One region of the Clostridioides sp. ES-S-0108-01 genome, then DNA from elsewhere that is predicted to be linked to it. Evidence: riboswitches for the same ligand, from Rfam matches in the RefSeq annotation. Region 1 holds a riboswitch; each other region holds the start of a gene.
What was found. A riboswitch is a leader RNA that binds a small molecule or an ion and turns the genes downstream of it on or off. The one in region 1 is predicted to bind cyclic di-GMP.
Positions count from the first base shown of each region.

Region 2: it holds a riboswitch for cyclic di-GMP, as region 1 does, so the genes downstream of both, IR152_RS15845 (hypothetical protein) here and IR152_RS15675 (M60 family metallopeptidase) in region 1, are expected to answer to the same signal.
Region 3: it holds a riboswitch for cyclic di-GMP, as region 1 does, so the genes downstream of both, flgB (flagellar basal body rod protein FlgB) here and IR152_RS15675 (M60 family metallopeptidase) in region 1, are expected to answer to the same signal.

Region 1 is NZ_JADGMN010000020.1:40,184-47,958, forward strand. Features, by position in the region: gene IR152_RS15675 (M60 family metallopeptidase) at 1-5,214, opposite strand, end outside; cyclic di-GMP riboswitch class I at 5,338-5,423, opposite strand; gene IR152_RS15680 (cell wall-binding protein Cwp9) at 5,679-7,082, opposite strand; gene IR152_RS15685 (cell wall-binding protein Cwp8) at 7,658-7,775, opposite strand, start outside.
Region 2 is NZ_JADGMN010000021.1:6,250-14,024, reverse strand. Features, by position in the region: gene IR152_RS20115 (hypothetical protein) at 39-167, opposite strand; gene IR152_RS15850 (hypothetical protein) at 297-653, opposite strand; gene IR152_RS15845 (hypothetical protein) at 1,004-1,651, opposite strand; cyclic di-GMP riboswitch class I at 1,825-1,909, opposite strand; gene IR152_RS15840 (helix-turn-helix transcriptional regulator) at 1,914-2,123, opposite strand; gene IR152_RS15835 (hypothetical protein) at 2,213-2,395, opposite strand; gene IR152_RS15830 (helix-turn-helix domain-containing protein) at 2,577-2,978, shown strand; gene IR152_RS20110 (hypothetical protein) at 2,984-3,115, opposite strand; gene IR152_RS15825 (helix-turn-helix domain-containing protein) at 3,493-3,717, shown strand; gene IR152_RS15820 (hypothetical protein) at 4,252-5,457, opposite strand; gene IR152_RS15815 (hypothetical protein) at 7,264-7,509, shown strand; gene IR152_RS15810 (hypothetical protein) at 7,526-7,753, shown strand.
Region 3 is NZ_JADGMN010000011.1:30,859-38,633, forward strand. Features, by position in the region: gene IR152_RS11545 (glycosyltransferase) at 1-1,706, shown strand, start outside; gene IR152_RS11550 (glycosyltransferase family 2 protein) at 1,733-2,671, shown strand; gene IR152_RS11555 (hypothetical protein) at 2,723-2,884, shown strand; gene IR152_RS11560 (hypothetical protein) at 3,073-3,606, shown strand; cyclic di-GMP riboswitch class I at 3,941-4,031, shown strand; gene flgB (flagellar basal body rod protein FlgB) at 4,439-4,756, shown strand; gene flgC (flagellar basal body rod protein FlgC) at 4,764-5,168, shown strand; gene fliE (flagellar hook-basal body complex protein FliE) at 5,178-5,495, shown strand; gene fliF (flagellar basal-body MS-ring/collar protein FliF) at 5,520-7,070, shown strand; gene fliG (flagellar motor switch protein FliG) at 7,083-7,775, shown strand, end outside.

The sequences.
Region 1 (7,775 bases):
AAAAGTTCCTTGACTTACATCTTCCCAGTTCTTTTTATCATTGCTTACTTGTATCTTGTAATTAGTTAAAGAATTGTATGTTGTACTAGTATCCTTTCTAAAGTTAAACAATCCTTTTAATGAGAATTTTCTAGCTTCTGTCTTTGGTTTTGTATATTTTAATCCTACTATAGGTAATGTCTCTTTCATATCTACTATTATATATGGATTTTCTTCTACATTTATATCAGGGTCTTTTTGTGGGTCTTTATTCCACTCAGCTTTACTAATTCTCTTCCCTTTATAAGTAGTACTTGCATCATTGTCCTTTATATTATCAATTTCAGGATTTTGTAGTGGTCCATGTGAGTCATTTTCAGTTCTAACATCACCATCAGAAACAGTATTTGTTATAAATGACCATGCTGATTTATTTATTTTCCCTTCATCTGATAATTTTACAGTACCAACTTCAAATTCTTCTGTTGGATTTAGATGATAATCATATGCAACTACCTTATATGTAAATGCTCTGTTGTTAAGAGGAGATATATTATCAGTAAATTTAGCTTTACTATTTCCTTTTGCATCTACAAACCCAACTGTTCTGTATTTTACTTGAGTTCCATTTTCACCATCTAAATAATTTCCATCACTTCTTATTATTTCGTATCCTAATATCTTATCTTTATCCTTATCTACATCTAGGTCTATAGATATCTTATTAGACTTAACTAGAGAACCACTTATTATCCCATCAGAAAAACTAGCACTTACTTTAGTATCTTTCGCCATACTAGCTATATTTTCATTTAAAATCTTTCTTCTAGCTTCGTCATTTACATATTGTATCTTTCTAGCTTCTTTTTCGTACTTATTACTATCCATTATACTGTTTAATTCTGGTGTAATTTCTACTCCCCATGCCTTAAAGTAATCTCTTAAATCTTTTTCAACAACACTTGATGCCATTGCTACCAACATTTGGTCTTTTGGTAAACTATTAATTGGGTCACTACTTGAAAGTGCTCTGTATTTTCTTGAAATCTTTGCATAGAATGTGTCATTACTTAAATCAGCATCTGAGTTATTCTTTAACATTGAGCCTGTAAAATCATCATCATAAGCTAGATGTAATTGCCATAACATTCCAAGCCTTTCAAATACATTGCTTGGTATACCTAAGCTATTTGAAGTTACATGTTCATATATCTTATCCATTGTTGAACCTTCAAGTCTTGAATGTGTCTTATCATCAAACGTCTGGGCAAGTAAAGCAAGTACATTGTTACTAGTTTCGCTATAGGTCATCTTACCAATATCTGTAACATGCCCTATCTCATGACCTATTCCCCATCCAAATAAACTTCCTCCACTAGCTTTTCCATTAGTATCTATTTGGAAAGGTACTCCATTCATAAGTCCTGGCACTGAACCGTATTCTACTCCTACATGTAGCCCAGAAGCATACATAAATGCTCCAATAAACATTCTTTGATATTTTATGTTCATACGTGATTTTGGAGCCATATCATTTTTAGTTATATTAAATTCATTATCATCTACAGTTCCATTACCATCTAAATCTTGTGTCTTAAATACTCCTCTTTCAGAATATATTAAATCCATAATTTGTTCCCATGCAAGCATACTATTATATAGTCTATCTACTTGTGTGTTTAAATCAGAATTTCCTTTTGATATTCCTTGATATACAGCTGTTGCTGGAACATTTAATGTCACTTTATCACTTTCAATATCTGTAGTATTTAATACACCAGTTTTTTCTGAATATCCATATGAATTACCAATATTTGTCCCTGGATAATATGGTTCTCCTTTTATAGCATCTTTATATTTAGCTAATTCTTCTATATATGCTTTTATCTTTTTCTTAGATTGAGAAACACCTTCTGGGCTTTTATCGTTTATTGTTCCATTTAGGTTAAGATGTGGTATCTTAGTAGCTCCTGCTACACGTACCTTTATATCTCCTCCACTTGGAGTATCCTCAGGGTATCTTATGTATAAACTTCCTCCACATTCTATATCTAAACTATGAAGTTTGCTTAACTGAATTACATTTTTTCCAGTGTTAAGATTTATTTCTCCACTCTTATATGCACCAGATTCTCCATAGTATTGTGTATATATCAACTTAGGAGTTTTTCCACTTTTACTTCCAACATATACTGTGATTTCATCTCCTGCTCTAGCAGCTACTCCCAATGCTTGCCAGTCATTTTGCATACCTAAATTATTAGAATTTACAGTATATTGTCCATTTTTATCTTTATATTTTCCTGATTTATTTATTTCTTGATTCACAGTTGTTACATCAGTAAGTGTTGCTCTATCATTATATAAGTCTTGAGCTAATTTTAATTCTCTCTCAATAACTGTCTTATAAGGATGATATTCTCCACTAGCTTTATCTGGAGTATTCAGTCTATCTTTTAGTTCAGTTATTTTTTCTTGAGTTATATCTTCTTTTAATTCAATCTGTAGGTCATCTGCAAATAGATTTCTTACATCATCTTCTATACTGTCATACTCATAAAACTTAAGTTCTGATATATTAGCCTTGTATGAATAAGATGAACAAACATTTACTTGTATCTTAGTAGCATTTATTGGCTCTTTTAATCTAACCATTATATACTTATTATTATTCACAGGGTCTGTCTTTGTTTCAAAAGGAACATCCCCCAAATTATGTAATTGACCATTTTCATCCCAATATCGTATTTCAAAGTCATTTATTGTCTTATCAGAAACATCAAAACGAGGTGTAGCCATAAAAGTATCCATAGTATAAGATTTATCAAAAGTTATTATTGGTCCTCTATTCGTTCCCTCAGCCGCATTATATTTTGGGAATGTCCAGTGTGTTGTAAAGTCTCCATCTACTATATTAAATTTATCAAATGGATTTTTATCACTATATTCACTTTTATCATATCCATCTGGATAAGTAACATCTACAATGTGATTTGTCGGTATTCCAAATCCACCATTCTCTTTAGGAGTATTAATCAATCTATAGTTAGGTGTTGTTGGTGCATCCATACTTTCAGTTGTCCCTATATATGTTTTAGACATTCCACTAGTTCCCAAGTGGTTAGTAGCTGTCATTCTAACTTCATATGTTGTATTATCCTTAAGACCTTCTATCTTTGAACTTGTCCCACGAATAAGCCTATCATTGTATTTTATCCAAGAGCCATTAGAAGCTTTTTCTCTATAATATAAGTCAAAATCTTTAGCTTGCTTATGATTTTTCCAACTTACATCAAGAGATTTAAATCTACCTTTAACACTTATGCCTTCTGGTGGTTCTGGCTTTGTATTTGGAACAACTTGAAATTCTAATATACTATCTGGGCTAAATTGTATAGGTTTATAGTTTGAATCTACATTTTCTGGTACTCCATCTAAGTTTTCTGGCATTGCATCTTTATATCCACTAGACCAATCGCCATTTAAAGATTGTATGCTAACTCTATATAGTCCATATGCTTCTATATCTCTAACTTCTATTGTATTTTTACTAGTTTGTAATTTTTTAGTCGATAATACTTTTCCCTTATCGTCAATTTTATCTAGTATAAGCTCATATGCCGATACATTTACTTCATTATTCCAATAAAAAGATACCTTTTCATTTCCAACAGCAGTGCTAGTCAATATTTTATTGATTTTAGGTATATTCATATCTGGCTTTGGTATTTCTTTATATACATTGTTTAAAAATTCAACTTTAGATATTTCTGCAAGGCTTCTATCATTTGCTGTTGTGGCTGTTATTTTTATAGTTATCTTTTTTACTGCTACTTGTTTACCAAGATTTATTACTATATCGCTATTTTGAACATCTGCATATGTTTCTAATGCTGACCTACTATATGTAGATGTTGTAGAGTTATCATCTTTACTGATATTACCCTCTTCTTTTGGAGTATCTTCATCTGAATCAGATTTATCTGTTGATGAATCTTCTTTACCATTATTTTCATCTTGATTTGTATTAGAGTTTGATTCTTCTTTATCACTATTTTCTTCTTGTTTATCATTATTTTCATCTTTATTATTTGAGTTATTATCAGACTGCTCTATATTTTCATCTTTATTATTTACTTCTTCTTGATTTACTTCTTCTTGTTCGTTATTTGCTTCTTCTTGTTGCTCTTCATCTTTTAAGTTTTTTATATATTCTTTGTTTTCATAAGGAATCTGTTGAACATTACCATCTTTGTCAGTAACTTCAACTATTCCTTTTGCTGGAGCAGTACCTTCTGGAGCTTTTATATTGATGACTTCCATATTAAGTGCTTCTGATAAAGCTATGTCCATTACTGCTGGTTTTTCCTCTGATATTTTATCATTTTTTTGAGATATTGTAACTCCATTATTTTCTTCACTAAATAAATCTTCTACATTACCTTTAATATCTGTATCACTATTTACTTTTAATTCAACCTTACTCGTATCTACTATAGGGTTGGTAGATACTATACTTTCTAGACTTTTTGCATCTTCACTTTGACCTAAATTTTTCTGCACATAATCTAAATCAACAATATCTACCTTTCCATCTCTATTTAAATCATATTCTCTTTTATTTGAATCTATATTCTCTAAAACCTTATTATAATCATTCTTATCTACTTTACCATCTTCGTTTACATCACCCATTAAGAATAATTCATAATTTAAAGGTTTATTTTTATTATCTACACTTGCTCTATTACTTAATAAAACTCTTTGTGAATAACTTGATATATCAATGTCTTTAATTTCTTTGTTCTTAAATCCAGCTCCAGAGACTTCTATATTGTATTTTCCTACAGGTAAATTGTCAAATACAATATTATAATATGATATATTCTCATCTTTATTTTTTATTTCACTTCTACTTGCAGATAGTTTTTTTATAGTATATTCTATATTATCTGCCCCAATATTTACTGTTCCTGAATCTTTTTCTCCAAGCTTTATTACCCCACTATTGTTACTATCATCTTTTAATCGTAACTGCATATTAGTCATATTTTCTGACTCATTGTTTTTTATTGGAAGTGAAAAATTTAAATCTACTTCAAGATTCCCCTTCAACTTTTCTGTAACTGATTTTTCAACTGCCCTTAGCTTTCCCTCTAACATAGTTTCTGCAAAAACGTTTAGTGGTGCGCTACACATAGATACTGCTAGTACACAAGATATTGCCTTTTTCATGAAACAACAATCCTCCCTTAATAAATATCTAACTTTTCATGAATTTAAATACTATAAGTTTCAGACAATAAAAAAAGACACTCAAAGAGAATCTTAATTATAAGATAAAAAGACTTTACTCTTTTTAGCAACTGGCTGATATGGCTTTAAAAGCTTTAATCCCTATAGTTTTGCGTCATTAGATTTCCCTAATTTTGCCATTTAATTTTCACTACTTTATTACCCATTTTATATTATATTTAAACTTTTTAATACAATTTTTTTAAATTAAATTATAAAAATTTAGCTGTCTCAAAATAGAGATAAGCCTATTTTTCATTGTTGAAATGATGAAAATGTATTTAATTTAATATAAAAAAAGTGCCTCATGAATTAAAAATTTCATCTTGAGACACCGCAATTTTTCATTATAATTTAATTACTTATATAATTTTCTCACAAGCATAATTTTGTGTATATCTTTCTTATTCTTTATATCTTCCATAAAACTCATGTGTCGCATATAGATTCTTATCTCCTGTTATAGCTATACCAAATCCCATTATTTCATACCCTTTATGTAACATATTAGTACCTTCTTCTGGATTTGTCTTCCACTCATTAAAAATAAAGTTTCCTATATCATCTGCATCTCTATTTGTATACACAGGTTTATCTGGAATTTTATATTTAATTATATTTTCACCTTGAACTGCAATATATCCAGGCTTAATCTCACTCCAATCTAAGTACTTTAAAAAAGTAGAATATGAATTTTTTCCATTTATCGTATGAGATAAAGTCTTCTTATTTGCCATTAAATTAGACCAATCATTTGCTAGACCCTCTAATCTACTTGCTACAGATAACGCTCTTACTCCATTTTCTTTTCTGTATTGCTTTGTAAGAGCATATACTTTACCCTTTATTCTCTCCTTAAATGCTCTGTCATTTGGATTGTAATATAACCCTTGTTGGTTTGGTGAAGCTTGATTTATACATTGCTTGATAACATTTTGATTTATGCCTCCTAGTACAGTTAATTTATTTGCACCACTTAAAATGCTCTTGTTGCTACCATTTTCAACTAAAACTACAGGAGCATTTTTTGCTATTGTAGAAACTACCAATGCGTCTGTTAATTGCAACCCTTTACTTAGGTAAAATTCTTTACTATTTTTATAAAACTCTTGTATAACTCTCTTATTGGTATCAAATCTATCTGTTCCACCCAATCTAACAGAATTTGTACTCTTAACTAATTCGTCACTGATTATTTCACTAGAGCCAAGTGCATAACTCTTTAACCCTGTTGTGTCAAATTCTACACTATTTCCATCTGTGAGTATTATAGGTACTCCATCTCTAGCTGCTACTGGTGATGCACTTATCGCATCTGCTTCTCCCGTAAATCCATTGGCTATAATTACTTTATCTATTGGCTTAATTTCTTTTATTTTTTCAGCTATTTTTATGCTTGTATCAAATCTATTTTCACCAAATATTCTTTGTACAACCTTTTTTTTGGATAGTAACTGATTTTCAACATTTTTACTTATTGTTGATTCTGAGCCTATTATATATACAGTATTTGCTTTGTTTAATCTTTCCATAGTTGTGTTTGGAATCTGATTCTGTTTTGTCATCAAAATAGGTGCATTTAAAGCTCCAGCTAAACCACTTGCACTTAAGCCATCTGCTAAGCTATTATCTGAATTGATTAGAATTGCTGTATTGTAATTTTGTTTATCAGCTATTTTTGCTGCTGTCTCATATCTGTCATTCCCTTTTATTTGTTCAACTGATGTCAACGCATTTACCATAGGAGTATTTACCATTACTAAAAATAGTGTAAGTCCTATAGCCAATATCTTTTTACTATTCTTCATATTATTTTCTACCCCCAATATATTTTTCAAATTTTTTACTAGTACTTTTGCTTATTTCTACTAAAAAGGTTACAATTTTGTTACCATATTTTATATATGATACCATAGTTATCCATATAACTCAAACAATATAGTTAAAGTCTTTATTCTCCATAAATTCAAAACATTATAACTTATTTTATTTAATTAAGTAATAAATTAAAAATAATATACATTAATGGGGTATTTAATCATTATAAGCAGTATAATTTATAATAATTTTTTTATAATATGAAGTCCACAATATTATAATTAAAAAATAAAATAAAGAAGTGTCTCAAAATGAATTTTTTAGTTCATGAGGTGCTTTTTTTATGTGAAATTAAAATCGTATTTAGCCATATAGAAACACCCCAATCGTTAGGTTTTTGTTCCAACAATTGGGGTACAGTATAATTTCTATTTTGAGATAGACTCTTATTTTTATTTCATTATTTTTATATATTTTCTAATATCTAAATTATATCTTACCTATTAACATATTGTATAACTATATATTATCTAAATAAACTTTTAATATTAGTTTCTATATCTTATTAGTTCTTAGTAAATAAGTTTATTTTTTCTGCTATTTTTTCAATAGCGTTTTTAGCTATTCCTTCACCTATTTGTACTAACTTAGTAGCATTCTTAAGTCTTAATTCAACTACTTCT
Region 2 (7,775 bases), on a different contig from region 1:
TTATTAAATAAAAACTACTTTAATTTATAAATTGTTTTTTATCCAATTTCTTTTGTTTCAAATTCAAATATTGTATTTTCATTGTTATATTCTTTAAAATTTGTATCTAATATTTCATAATCTTTATTTAATGGAGCAAACCTAATTACTTCATTATTTTTATTCATGAATACTAAATAATTACAATCTTTATCATTATAAGGAGATTTACTATCTAAATCCTCTTTAGTCTTTTCACCTGATTTTCGTTCTATATAAGATATAAATGATACATCTTTTACTTTTTCTTTTACTATTTATCTAAGAGTTCCTAGACTATCATATGAAGAATAAACACATATTCTAGAAAATTGAATTTTATTTAATTCTTCTAAATTCACAAAACCTTTAGATTCTATATTTGTTACTATGTTATTTTCTAATTTATAATCAAATTTATATATCTTTTCTTCTTCTCTATATTCATTATTCTTAACGTTCCCTAAATGCATAAAAAGTAATAAAAAACATATAATAAACCAAATTGATACTGATAATAGAAAATCACATAACTTCTCATTTTCATTTTCACTCAAAACTATAAAGCTACAGAAACTTACTAAAGTTATAACTAAAATCCCTAGTAAAAACATTGCTAAAATCGAGGTACTCATATAAATCCTCCCAACAAAATATACTTAATATATTTTAAATTTAATCTGTACTTTAAGTTCCCTAGAAACATTTTTATCATGTAATAAAAGATTTATTTTTCTTTGATAAATTTATCTCTATTTTAATTAATTTTTCAACTAGTATAAATGATATGAAAATTCTTACTGTCTGTAAAAAAGAGGGGGAAGGAGACAAATATCTGTCTCCCAAAATCTTTATTTGAAACTGAACCTGTATATAAAATCTATTTAATAAATTCCATATATAGATTCAGTTTCATAGAGCTACTTACACATAATCTCTTTAACTTTTAATATCTAAGTCCCCAGGGGACTTTTTTAATTAGATACTAAAATATATTTTTTTTATATCTTTTAGGTATATCATATGGTTTTGAACCTCTTCTTTCATCAAATTTCAAATTACCATTTCTATCATTTTCATAACTTTGTCTATTATATTTAAGAAGTGAGCTATCATTTATATGAGTCTTATTCTGCCTGTCTAGTAATTTCAAAGTATCTCTTCTTATTATTCGATTTTCTTTATGTATCTTTTTTAAATCCATACAATTTCTATAAATGCATAAATTAACTGTATTTGCTTCTTTATTTAAAATGTCTGCTATTTCTTTTGCTTTATATCCTTTTGTATATAATCTTTTTACTGTTTCTATATCTACTACCTTTTCATTATTCTTTTTATGTATCTTTTTTAAATCCACACAATTTCTATAGATGTATAATTTAACTGTATTTGCTTCTTTATTTAAAATATCTGCTATTTCCCTCGCATTATACCCTTCTGAATATAGTTCTTTTACCTTATCTACAGCAGAATCACTATTCTTTTTATGTATATCTTTCAAATGAGCAAAATTTCTACTTATGCATTTTCTTACACTTTCAAAGTTTACTTTTAATAAAATTGAAATTTCTTTTGCATTATGTCCTTTTAAATATAGATGTCTTATTTTTTCTTTATCTAATTCTCTCAATTTACTCCTCCTTAAAAAAGTACATAAATATAGAGTTATTTAATTTTTATTACATTTGTTACATTTTGGGACATTTTTAGTTTGTTAACATATTTTTTGCCAATTCAATTACAAACTAAAAAAAAGATACCTTAGAGCATCTTTTATATTAAGTTACAAAAAGACAATCTCTTTTCGGCAACTGGCTGACTTAGCTAATTAGCCTTAGTCCCTATAGTTTTGCGTCACTAAATTTCTCTAGCTTTGCCCTTATATTTAGTTTTTATGCTTCCATAAATTCTCTACTCGCATTAAAGATATCATAAATAGAAACACCGTATATTTTAGATAGTTTTATAGCTTTATCTAAACTTATTTTTGTAGACCTCTCAATTCCTGTAATTCCAGATGTTGTCATGTTTAGAAATATAGCAACATCAGTTTTTGTAAGACCACTTTTTTCTCTTAATACAGATAATTTATTTTTTTTCAATTAAAAATCACCTTCTTTGTTTTTTTATTTAAAATAAATAATATATTTTAAAAATTAACACAATAATTTTTATTGTGTCACAAATTAAGCTATAAATTATTTACATCTACATTAGTTTTCTCTTTTTCATCAGATTTTTTATTATTAGTAGATGAATTTTGTAATGAATGAAACCAATATGCTAATTTTTCTATATTATCCAAATCATTTACATCTTTTACTTCATATAAATGACTTTTTATTCTTGCTATTAAATTCTCTTTATCTTTCATAAAACCACCTCTTTGCGCGTGTATATATACAATTATATAGCCATATTGGTGTATATATACACATTATACCATTGCTTATTATTTTTTTCAATAGATAAATGTAATAATATACACCTTTAATAAAATAGTTGTGTAGCCTAACACATAATTCAATGGTATAATAATCTAAAGAGGTGATTTTATGTGCGAAATAGATAAAGATACAAAAACAAGATTTGTTGAAATAAGAAGAGAAAAAAATCTAACTCAAGAGCAACTCGGAGAAATATTAGGTGTCACTAGAAATGTAGTTGCAAATATTGAAAACGGTCGTATGGTGGCTAGTAAATTATATGTTAACCACTTTTGTTCTAAATTTAATATAAATAAGGACTGGCTTCTTTATGGAGTTGGTGATAAAGATAGAGATTATTTAAGTGAATCAGAAGAAAAATTATTGCTACAAATATTACCAGATATTTTTTCAGATATAGCTCTTGATAACAAATCTAAAATGAGAAATATTATTGAGTTATTACCAGAGTTAGATGATGAGTATTTAGAAATAATAGAAAAACTTATTAAAGGTATCATAAAAAAATAACCCTGTTAATGGGCTATTTTTTTTTCTATTCGTTTTAAATATTGATAAGTAAATTCAAGAACTCTTTCATTACGAATAATTTTTATAATATGAATCATTTCTTTTTTCATTTTTTCTTCAAGTTCTTTTTCTATCATACCATTTCCCCCTAAGAATAATCTTTTACCCTATAATTAATCTTTTAACTTATTTACATTTTAGCACAAAAAATTACTTCAAAAATATTGGTACGACCCATATTTCAGTTGTTTTTTTACATATTTTCATATATATTTCATAAAATATAATTTATTCTACACCAATACAATATATTTTCATTTTAAATTTATAGAATTATGATATTTTTAATATTTTCCAGTATTTACTAAATATGTATTATAGAAAAAATTATTTATTTTTCTATTTTTCGACATATAATGTAAATGGAGGTGATTAATTGCTGAACAAAATATTGACCTATAATTAAAAAATATGTATATATACAAACTTAAATGTGTTTTTTCAGCATAATGATATGAAAAATGTGTTAAAATCTAATCGTAAATTAAAAAATCTTACTCAAAATGAGTTGAGTAAATTGGCTAATATAAGTCAAAGTTATATCTCTGATTTGGAGAAAGATTACTTCGTACATAGTCCAACTATAAAACGAATTATATCACTTTCAGAAGCCCTTTCTATTGAGCCTCGTGAACTTGCAGAATATTTTATTGAAAAAGAACTTGAATCAAAAGAATAATTATAGAAGGGGTAGAAATATTATAATTAGATCAATATATTATTATATTTTGTTAAAGAAGAGAATTGTATTTTTTGGTTCTGTTCCAAAACATTTCTATGCAAAAAGAAACTAAAAATAGTACTTTAATCAGTGCTATTTTTTAATAAATATAAGTAAACAACATTATTTTTTTATAACAGAAATTAATACAGAAATTAATACAGAAATTAAATACAATAATTAGTGAATAATTATTGTACGAAAAATATAGTAATTACAATATTCTTAAGAAATATAACTTTAAATTTTTTTTAATCTGTATATAAATAACTTTTACTTATTAATAAAAAATTTTCTATTATTAATAAAAAACTTTCTATTGTGTATAAGATTTAACCTAAAAAAGCATAAAAAATAGAACTAATAAGGTGTTTTATACTCTAAACAGTTCTATTTCTTTATATATGAGAAGTTGAATACAAACACTAATAGGAGTAGCCAAAACTAAATTTTTTGAACTACTCCTTATATTAGATTTTTATATTTTTAATATTATATTACTATTTTTAAACTTCCATTTTCATTTATATTTTCAAGAATGATGGTTCTTACAAATGCACCTGGATTCTTTATTTCATTATAATTTGTATCATTTTTATTAACAGTATATTCATTAAAAATATAGTTTAGAGTTTTTAGGACTCTATTAATACTATACTGTATAGATAAATCAACTAAATCATTTATAATAAGTTCTTTTTCTAGTTCAAGTTTTCTGATTAAATCTTTTTTAAATAATCCATATTTATCTAAGTCAATCTGTGAAAGAACTTTACTATAGTTATTACTTAAAGAGCAACCAGTATCATTAAAGAATGTTACTATCTTTTCTTTAATAATATTAATATATTTATTTTTAATCTTTGCTTTCGTTTCATAACAACTTGTATCTATTCTATTGTTACTTATATCAAATAAAGTCTTAGAAGCTTTTAGAAAAGCGTCTAAACGCTTACTTGATTTTTTTAAATAATCTGGAAGAACAGATATAAGATTTTTTTTATTAAATTTAATTTTTTTAAATTTTGTATTAGCATCAGCATAAAGTAATTTTTTTATTTCTAATTTTAACTCATTAACATTATCAAATTCAAATAAATGTTTTAATGTATCTAAAGACATAGTTACATAACCTTGTCCACCCTCAGATTTTTTTAAATGACTTTTATATTCATTATCTATAACTATATCAAATCTACCTCTTTTAACTTCTGTAGAATAAACCAATCCAGCATCAATTAAAATAGAGTGATTATATCTTGCAGTTACAACAGAAATATTACATATATCAGCTATATTTTTAAAAGAAACAGATTTTCTTACTAAGCTTTGATTGCAAGGTATAAAGTGATATGCTATAAATTGTTTAATAGCTGCTTTACTTAAAGAGATATTTTTATTTCTATCTGTTATGATCTCTACTATATCTTTACGTTTACCTTTATTAATTTCTTTTTCAATTACATAAGAAAACTCTGTAAAAGTTTTTATTTTAGGACAATTTGAACAAAATTCATCTAATTTATCTTTATGTAAAGAATAATTTTTTCTAATATCACATGAATTACAAACAGAGCTATCTGTTTTCTCTATTTTTCTTGTAGATATTTTAAAGATACCCAGTATATCTTTAAGGGTAGATTTTGATATTCTAGCAACAGGTTTTAAATTATGTATTACTGCAAACTGTCTATCCATTTGAAATACCTCCTTTATATGTGTAAAACATATAAAAAAGCCTTAATATTGTTATATATCAAGGCTTTGAGACATCAGATTTACAGTAACTTCCATCAGATTTAATCTAAAATAAGCATTAAAAGTATTGCAAGTAATCATAAAATATGATATTATAATCATAAATTATGAAGTAAATAAGGTCTACATAGGCACATGATAATTAATATTTCCTTTCTACTTTAAGTATTAATTGTCAGATTGGTAAGTGAATTGGCGTTCCTTATCAATCCTGTGTTTGTAGGCTTTTTTTATTTGTTTTCTTATATTATATTTTATATTTTAATTTTTTGCAATTATTTTTATAATAATATTTAATATTATCAGTTTTTGTAATGAGGTTATTTAGTCATTCCGAGTAGAGAAACCATTCAATTCTTTTGAGTCTATTTTTTTTTTAATAGACTTAATTTCTTCTTTATCTTAATGATTTAAATGTTTAAAACGATTTGCAAAAGCAAAAATCAACTCTTTTTCATCTTTATTTAAATCAGTAGTATTTATTTTTACCTCAGTTGCAGAATGAAGTATAGACTTCTTTAATTGATTTGTTTCATTTTCATTTAAATTATATTCTTTTACTATTATATCTTACCATTTTTTATACTACCATTATTACAATATAAATTCAACAATAATTAATTATTTTTTTTGCAATAGGAGACTTTAACTTTTAATACTTTTATTGACCAATGAAGATTAGCCATAAAAATATTTAAAATAATTGTTTCTATATATAGAAGAGTAGTCATTATGGTATAATAAGTAAAAGAAAATTACTTTTTATGCAAATTTTAATAATTTACTCATTTTAGAAACCACTTTTTATTAGATATAAAAAAGTGGTTTTTAAAATAATATTTCTATATTTAATTTTTAAGTCATTCTGATCTAAAGCCGATTATTATTTAAAGTAATAATAATCGGAAATAAAGTGAAAAATAATTTCGTTTTTTAATTGAAAATCTTTTTTATAAGTTTATTTTTTGTATGTGAATATTTTAAATAATTTATTCCTACTAGGATATATTAAATTAAACTGACTTTATCTATGAAAATAAATAAAATAAAAAAAGTACTAATGATTGACACTAGTACTTTATAGCTACTTTTACATGTTTTAACTGTATAAAACAATGGGTACAGTTCACATCGCACAGAGTGGCTTTTTACTTTTTTGTTTAACTTACTAATTAAGTAAATTATTACACTAGCTGCTAAACTTGCTAAAACACTAAGTAAAAACTCGTTCATACTTCCACCTCCTTCCTTTTAGGAAGTTGGTTTTTATCTTTAGTATGAACTCCACTCTTAAAATATAGTTTTAATCTTCTTGCTTCTATAATTATATCATATAGTTTTGGAAATTAATAACTATAGTTCATCCATATAATAAAAATCTCCTTATTTCAATTTCAAGCCTTATAAATTAAACAAGTAATGTAATTATACTTTCACAACCTAAAGGTCTTTACAATCTAATCTAAGAGCTTTTATGAATATAATGTATTTATTAAAGTCAAAATCATTAAACCATTAAAATAAGTAATGTATTTATTTTTAGTCGTTTTTTTCTCGCAATAGCTTACCATATTTTTTTATTTTGTCAAAACCAGTATAAATTTTTTTTAGCCTAAGAACGTTGGCCAAAAAAATTATACTTAGCAGAGCTTTTTGACAAACTAATGCAAATATGAAATCTTCAGCTCAACAAAAAAACAACTCGACTTTTTAATTCTTATAATTAATTTTTATGGAGGTAAGATAATGATAAAATTCTTAGTTGGTAGAACTTATGAAACAAGTAGTATTTGTGATAGAGATTGTAAATTCAAAATCAAAATTATAAGTAGAACAGAAAAGACACTTGTATATGAAGATGAAAATGGAAACAGAAAAAGAACTAAAATTCACAAATTAGAAAATATAAACACTGAATTTATAAGACTAGGTAATTATAGTATGGCTATTACATTTAAAGCTGATAGTAAATTAATTAATGATTGTATATAGTGGGGGAGGGAATAGTATGTATAATTCAAATACAAATAATATATTAATGGAAATAGATACAAATAAATATATTTTAAAAAATATAGAAATCGTATTAATGGAAAGTTCAAAAGACTATATCAAGAACTTTAAAATAATATATTCTAAATTGTTATCCTTACAATTGCAATCTGTATTATTACAATATTTTGATAATAATATTATCAAAATTACTGACAGTAGAATTATATCATCCAGAAAATAATTTTAAAGAAATAAATTTGAAT
Region 3 (7,775 bases), on a different contig from region 1:
ATATTGTTGAAAATAATAAAAATGGATGGATATTTAAAAGGGGAGATTATGAGCAATTGTACACTATTTTAAAAAATATACAAGATAAGAACTACTTATTACCTAATAGTGATGATTGTAAAAAGTCAGTAGAAATGTTTAATGCCAAGAATATTATTGATAAAATAGAGTCAGCTTTATTAGAAAGTCATAAAAATTTAAAAAATAAAATAAAGACAATAAACATTGTAGAAAATATTAAGATGCTCATGAAAAATAGAAAATTTGATTGTGCAAGTGAGATGATAGATAGATATGTAGACTTGTATGAGTATACTTCAGATTTTTATTGTATGAAAGGTATTATATCATTAGAACAAAATAATTTAGATGATGCATACAATAATTTTAAACTTGGTTTAGCTTTGGAGAGTTGTAATGTAGATTTACTATATAACATAGCATATACATGTTTGTTAAAAAAAAGAAATGAAGAAGCTAAGTATTATTATAAAGAATGCTTAAATAATTCTAAAGAAGTTAGTTTAAATATAGAAATAGAAAATTTATTGCAAAGTTTGTATGATAATAGTAATTATGAAGAATCAAATGACAAAATTTTTATAACTTTAAATTTGGATAAAGATAATATTATATTTAGAACTCTATTGGAAGAGAAAAAAAATATAATAAATATAATTTATAATGAAAGTATAAAATATGAGAGGGCTTATTTTGATAATGGAATAAGTGTATATGAAACTGATTTAGAAAGATATAAAAATCTAATTGAATATTTAGCTAGAAAAAATAAAAATGCTATATTTATATCCAGCGATTATAATCAACTTGTGGAACTTAGAAATCTGAGAGAATATATAAAATTTGCATATTATTGTAGTAAGAATTTGTATACGGATGAAATAGATTATTTAAATCAAAGTCTATACTTGGATATGGAAATGAAAGCATGTAATTTGGTGGATTTAATAGTAACAGATAATATAGAAACATACATATTAAAAAGGGTAGTTGAATCTAGAAAAAATGTGTATTTTTTTGTTAATAAATATAGTAAATCAATGGAAAATTTAAATTCACTGCACTTATCTAAACAAAATAATTGTTTTTACATAGTAAATGTTTTAGAGAATTATTTTAATATATCTGATAAAGATATTAATGAGAATTTTATGCTATTATCAGATTCTATTTGTGATGAGTATAAAAGAGCATTTTATTTGATGGCTTTAAATCAAAAAAATATAAGTGAAATTACTGAAATATCAAGAGATATTTATAATAGATATAATTCAGAGGTAATTTATATCATTTATTTATATTTACTTACACAAATGAATGAAATAGAGGTATTAAAAAATACAATAATTAATAGCAAGTATAGCGAAAAAATTTATGGATATGAGTTATTATATGTAGATTTGATGAATGATGTCAACATAATGAATTTTATAGTTAACTTATCTATAAAGAATTACACATATATATTTAATAATTTGAGTAAATATGGTGCTTATGAAAAAGCAAATTACAAGTTTTCACTGAATTTACTTAATGAATCTTATAGTGAATATATCATATTATTTGAAGAAGATACAATATTAAAGAATTCTCCACTAGTAAGTAGAAATATAGCTTATATTAAATATGTAAATGGAGAAGACCATAATTATTTTTATGAAAAATATAAAAATTTAGTAAAATAGTTATATGAAAATATAAGGGGGAGAATATGAAAGTTAGTATAATAATACCTGTATATAATGTTGAAAAATATTTAGAGAAATGTTTATATAGTGCGGTTAATCAAACACTAAAGGATATAGAGATAATAATTGTAAATGATGGTTCTACTGATTCAAGTTTTAAGATATTAGATAAATATAAGTATAAAAATGAAAATATAATAATAATAAATCAAACTAATAAAGGTATATCTGGAGCAAGAAATAATGGTTTGAAGTTTGCTAGTGGTGAATATGTGTATTTCTTAGATAGTGATGATTATATTGAGTTGGAAGCTATGGAACTTTGCTATAATACAGCAAAAAAAAATAATTCAGAAATAGTAGTTTTTGATTCAACTGTATTTAATGAGTCTGGAATTGTAGGAAATATTGAAAGAAAAATGTTAAATGGAGAAGTAACTTTAACTGGAAAAAATCTATTTAATATACTTGTGGATAATAATTTTGTTTATGCTGCAACATGGATGAATTTTTTTAAAAAAAGCTTTCTTAATAAATTTGAAATAACATTTTATGAAGGAATTATATATGAAGATATATTACATACAGTTAAAAGCTTGGTTTTATCAGATAGAATTACATATTTACCTATGAAGTTATACAATTATAGGAGAAGAGAAGAATCTGTAACTACAAAACCATTGACGGTTAAAAACATAGATGGTCACTATATATCATCAAAAGAATTGTATAATTTTCTGGAACAAAATAAAGTTTACTTAGATCAAAAGACTAAAAGAACATTAGTAAAAATGATTCGATTTTACTATAAGAATAGTTTAATTGACTGTGACAGATTGCGTTTACTAGATAAAAAAAAGGAAATAATAAATACTATTAAGAATAGTGATAATATATTAGATATTGAATTAGAAATTATAATAGATTCTCCTTTATTATATTATAATAATTTTAATAAATGAGAAAAAAGTGAAGGGCTTTATAAGGTAGAAGGTTTTAATAAAATTATTAAAATGAGAGAAAATATATTTGATATACAAGTCTATGAACAAATATTTATAGATAATGAATATGAACTAAACATAAATGTAAATCCTAAAGTTATAATTGATGCTGGTGCTAACATAGGTTTAAAAATGCATCAATATACACAACTGATAAATGTGAAATTTTGAATGCGATTTCAAATGAAAATTATAATGAAAAAGTACTAATTTAGAATATAAAGAATTAAATTATAAATATAGATTTTTTTGATTATGCTATATTAGAAGATTTATCAAGTGATTTAAAAGATATTTATACAATACTGAGAAAAGTCAAACCATATCTAAAAAGAGAAGGTTTTATTATAATAAGTGTATTGAATTTTGTTCATGTTGATATAATAAAAAAACTTTTAGAAGGAAAGCTCTTTTTTAATGAATTAATAGATTCATATATAAGTAATAATATATTTTTTACTCTTGAAGAGCTTAAAAAAATATTTGGTGATATCTATTATTCAATTAATTCAATTTCATCAGAGCAAACAGATATATCAGAAGATTCAAGATTATTTATTGAAAAAATATGTGAAGTATGTGGCAATGAATTAAAATATCAATATTATACATATAAGTATTTTGTAAAGTTTAAAAATGAGGTTGATTTAAATCGATATAAAAATATAGATATGGTTAATTTAAAGTATTTTTTAATGCGTATAGATGATGATGCACAAGTGGATTATAATATAGAATTAATTTTGAATAATTATACTTTTGATGAACAACTTATTGAAGATATAGTAAGTACTAATATAATAAATAAGATAGATGTATTAAATAAACTTGGGATTGAAAGTTTTAACTATGGTTTATTTGAGTGTAATATAAGTATATTTATATGGTATTAAAAGTAGACAGGAATGATATTGATACAATCTATAATATTAGTTACGTACTATTTTATTTGGGTGAATATGAAATGGCACAGAGTGTAATTGATAATAGTGATGATAATGTTAAAAAAATGATGACTTAGCAGAGCTATATAATCTATTAGAGGAGAGATGATATATTTATTCTGATAGTTGTATAAAATAAAAGTATGTATATATTTGTAATTATTAGAGTATAACTATACTTTTTTTATAATAAAAAATTATTATATGTAAAAAATAAAATAAAATATAAGAGAAAAGTAAAAATATATTTAAAAAATTTGTTATTTATTGTATACTTAAGTTAAAACCAAATAGGCAAAACTAGAGAAATCTAGTGACGCAAAGCTATAGGGGCTAAGGTTTGTATACACAAACTATGTCAGCCAGTTGCCAAAAAGAGTTCTAAGTATACTGTATACGTAGGAAGAGTCTAGGATGACTGCCTTTTTGGCGGTCATTTTGTTATGGAGAAATTACTTTATTGTAGTAGAAAACACATATAATAACATATTTTACCAATTATAACTTAAAATAAAGATAAATTATATAAAAAAAGTTACTATTTTACAAAAAAGGGCAACTTTCTTAAGAAATATTTAAATATATATTAAAATTTTTTTATATTTTCATTGGACTTCACTGAAAAAATATTAGTTTTCTTACTAAAATGATACATTATTGTATTAATGTAATAGAAATGTAATTAATTTGGATGAATAAAGAAGTCATTTTTTGTAGTATAGCAACTTCATTATTTATTAATAAACAAAATAGATAAAATATATTTGGAGGAGGAGTGAATGTGAATACATATGACATTATAAAAATGGGATTAGATGCAACTAATCTAAGAAGTCAGACAATAGCAAATAATATAGCAAATATAAATACTGAAGGCTATAAAAGACATTATGTAACTTTTGAAGAAACATTAAATGACACAATGCCAAAAATAGAGGAAAAAACAGATAATTCGAAAGGATTAAGGGTAGATGGCAATAATGTAGACATAGAAGAGGAAAAAGTAAACCAAGCAATGGCAACATTACAATATAATGCTTTGATAAGTTTTGCAAATGGTAAAATAGCAATGACAAAATCAATAATAAGTGGGAGGTAATTAGAAGATGAGCGTATTCAGTGGAATGAGAATATCTGCTAGTGGGTTAACAGCAGAAAGTTTGAAAATGGATATCATATCATCAAATGTAGCTAATATAAATGCTACAAGAGGTCCAAATGGAGAAGCATATAGAAGAAAAGTTGTTTCATTTGAAGAAAACTATGATAATAAATTAGGTATGCTAGGAGTAAAAGTTACATCTGTCAAAGATGATAAATCGCCTCTTAAAGAAGTATATGACCCATCTCACCCAGATGCAAAGCCGAATGGATATGTAGAATATCCAAATGTAAATATATTGGTTGAAATGACAGATTTAATAACAGCTTCACGAGCATATGATTCTAACATAGATACATTGAATGCTCAGAAGTCTATGATATCTAAAGCTTTAGAAATAGGAAAGTAGGGATAAATTATGCCAATTACACAGATTAACAATATAGTGCAAGGAGCACAGTTAGATAATTTAATTGGAGAAATAAAACCATTAAATATTAATAATAAAGAAGAAAAAAAGAACTTTGAAGATGTAATAATAGATACTATAGATAAAGTTAATTTTCAACAAGTAACAGCAGATGATATGAAAGAAAAATTTATAAAAGGCGAAGATGTCTCTATGCATGAAGTTATGTTAATAGGTCAAGAAGCACAACTATCTATGCAATATTTAATAGAAGTTAGAAATAAGATTCATGATGCATATCAAGAAATGAATAAGGTACAAATTTAGTCTTTTGAACAGGAGTAATAATCAATGATAGACAGTTTTAAAAATAAGATTAAGGAGCAAGTTGCTAAATCTAGGACAAAGATAAGTTCTCTAAAAAAGGGAACTAAAATAGCATTAGGTATAGGGATTGTTGCTATATGTTTAGCGCTAGTATTTACAGCAATATCTGCGAGCAAAAATAAGTATGCAGTCTTATTTTCAGAACTAGATGTTCAAGATGCTGCAGATATATCAGCAGAATTAGAGTCTAAAAAGATAGACACTAAGGTAAAGGGAAGTACAATCTATGTACCTAGAACAGAAGTTGATAAGTTAAGATTGGAGTTAGCACCAAGTCTTACAGGTGGTTCTAAAGGATTTGCACTAATGGATGACAGTTCATCAATAGGACTTACTGATGAAGAGTTTCAGATTAAGAAACAAAGAATGATACAAGGTGAAATAGAAAAAACAATCAAGAGTTTTCCACAAGTGGAAGATACTAGAGTGCATATAACATTTGGAGAATCATCAGTATTTGAGAAGGAGGCTGTTCCAGGAAGTGCGGCAGTTTATTTGATGTTAAAGCCAGGAACAACTTTAGAGAAAAATCAGATAAAATCTGTTATGGCACTTATATCAGGAAGTGTTACAAATATACCAGAAAAAAATGTTCAGGTCATTGATAACAAAATGAATTTGTTATCTGAAGGTATTTTAGACGATGAAGAAGTTGATGAAAATAATCAACCAATAAATAGTGGTATTAGTGTTGATAAAAATAAGGCATCTGAACAAGCATTGAATAAACAATTAGAAAAGTCTATTCTAGAAATGTTAGAACCAATATTTGGTACAGGAAAAGTAAAAGCTACAGTAAATGCTGATTTAAGTTTTGATACAGCTGAAAAAACTGAAATAAAGATTGACCCTGATAAAGTTGCAATAAAGGAGACAAGGTCGAAAAATTCATCTAAATCTGCTACAAATAATGTTCAAGGTGTAGATGCTAACATGAATAACCAAGGAAATAATAATGGTACTAATACAGAAGATAGTTTAGATGAGAGTTTTGAGTATGAAACAGGTAAGATTGAAACTCATACTATAGTTGCACCTGGAGAACTTAAAAGATTGACAGCTTCTGTTGCTATAGATGGAAAAATAGCTAAAGGTGTTCAAGCTGATGTAGAGGATATTGTTAATAATGCTATAGGTATGGATGGAGCGAGGGGAGATACTCTTAGCGTTGTTTCAATGGTATTTGACCCTGAAGGGAAGAAAGAAGCTAAACAAGAACTAGAAGATATTAAAAAAGAAGGATTTAAAAAGAATATAATAAAAGCAGTTATTGGAGTAGTAGCAGTAGTAGCAGTTGGTGCTATTGGATACTTAATATATAAGAAAAGAAGTGAACAAGAAGATATGGATTATGAAGATGAAGATTATAGTCCTAAATCTGATTCTATTGATAGGAAAGATAATCCTCTATTAGGAGAGGATCCAGAACTGACATTAGAGGAAGCTGTTAAAATGTATGCAGAAGAAAAGCCAGACCAAGTAACAGAGATAATAAAAACTTGGTTAAATGAGTAAGGGGGATAGAAAGTGTCCACGGAAATTACAAATGTTAATGCGTTTGACTTAAGTGATATAAGTGAAAGTGATAAGAATGAAAAGATAGAAGGTGAGGGTTTAAAAAAAGCTGCTGTACTATTAATGACATTAGGCCCAAGTGTGTCTAGTGATATAATAAAAAGCCTGCCTGATAAACAAGTTCAAAAAATAGGTTTGGAAATTGCAAATATTTCTTCAATAGCTTCAAAAGAAAGAAGAGAAATCTTAAAAGAGTTTGTGGAAATAAATAGAGCAAAAGATTATGTTATAGAAGGCGGGCTTGAATATGCGAGAGAGCTGTTAAGTAATGCTTTGGGAAACGCTAAAGCAAACAAATTACTTGAAGGTATATCAATAGATACGAGTACAAAGCCTTTTAAACATATTATAAAACTAGATGTAAAGAAGATATTAGAAATAATTAGAAATGAAAGTGCACAGACTATAGCTATTTTACTTGCACATATGGAACCTGAAAATGGGGCAGAGGTTTTAGCATATTTAGATCTTGATTTACAAAATGAGGTAGCTATGAGAATAAGTTCAATGGGTTCAATATCTCCAGAAGTGATAAAAGTAATTGAACATTCATTAGAAGATAAATTACATTCAATGGGTAGTGATGATTTTAAGGATTATGGAGGAGTATCTACTTTAGTTCAAATATTGATTAACTCTGATAGA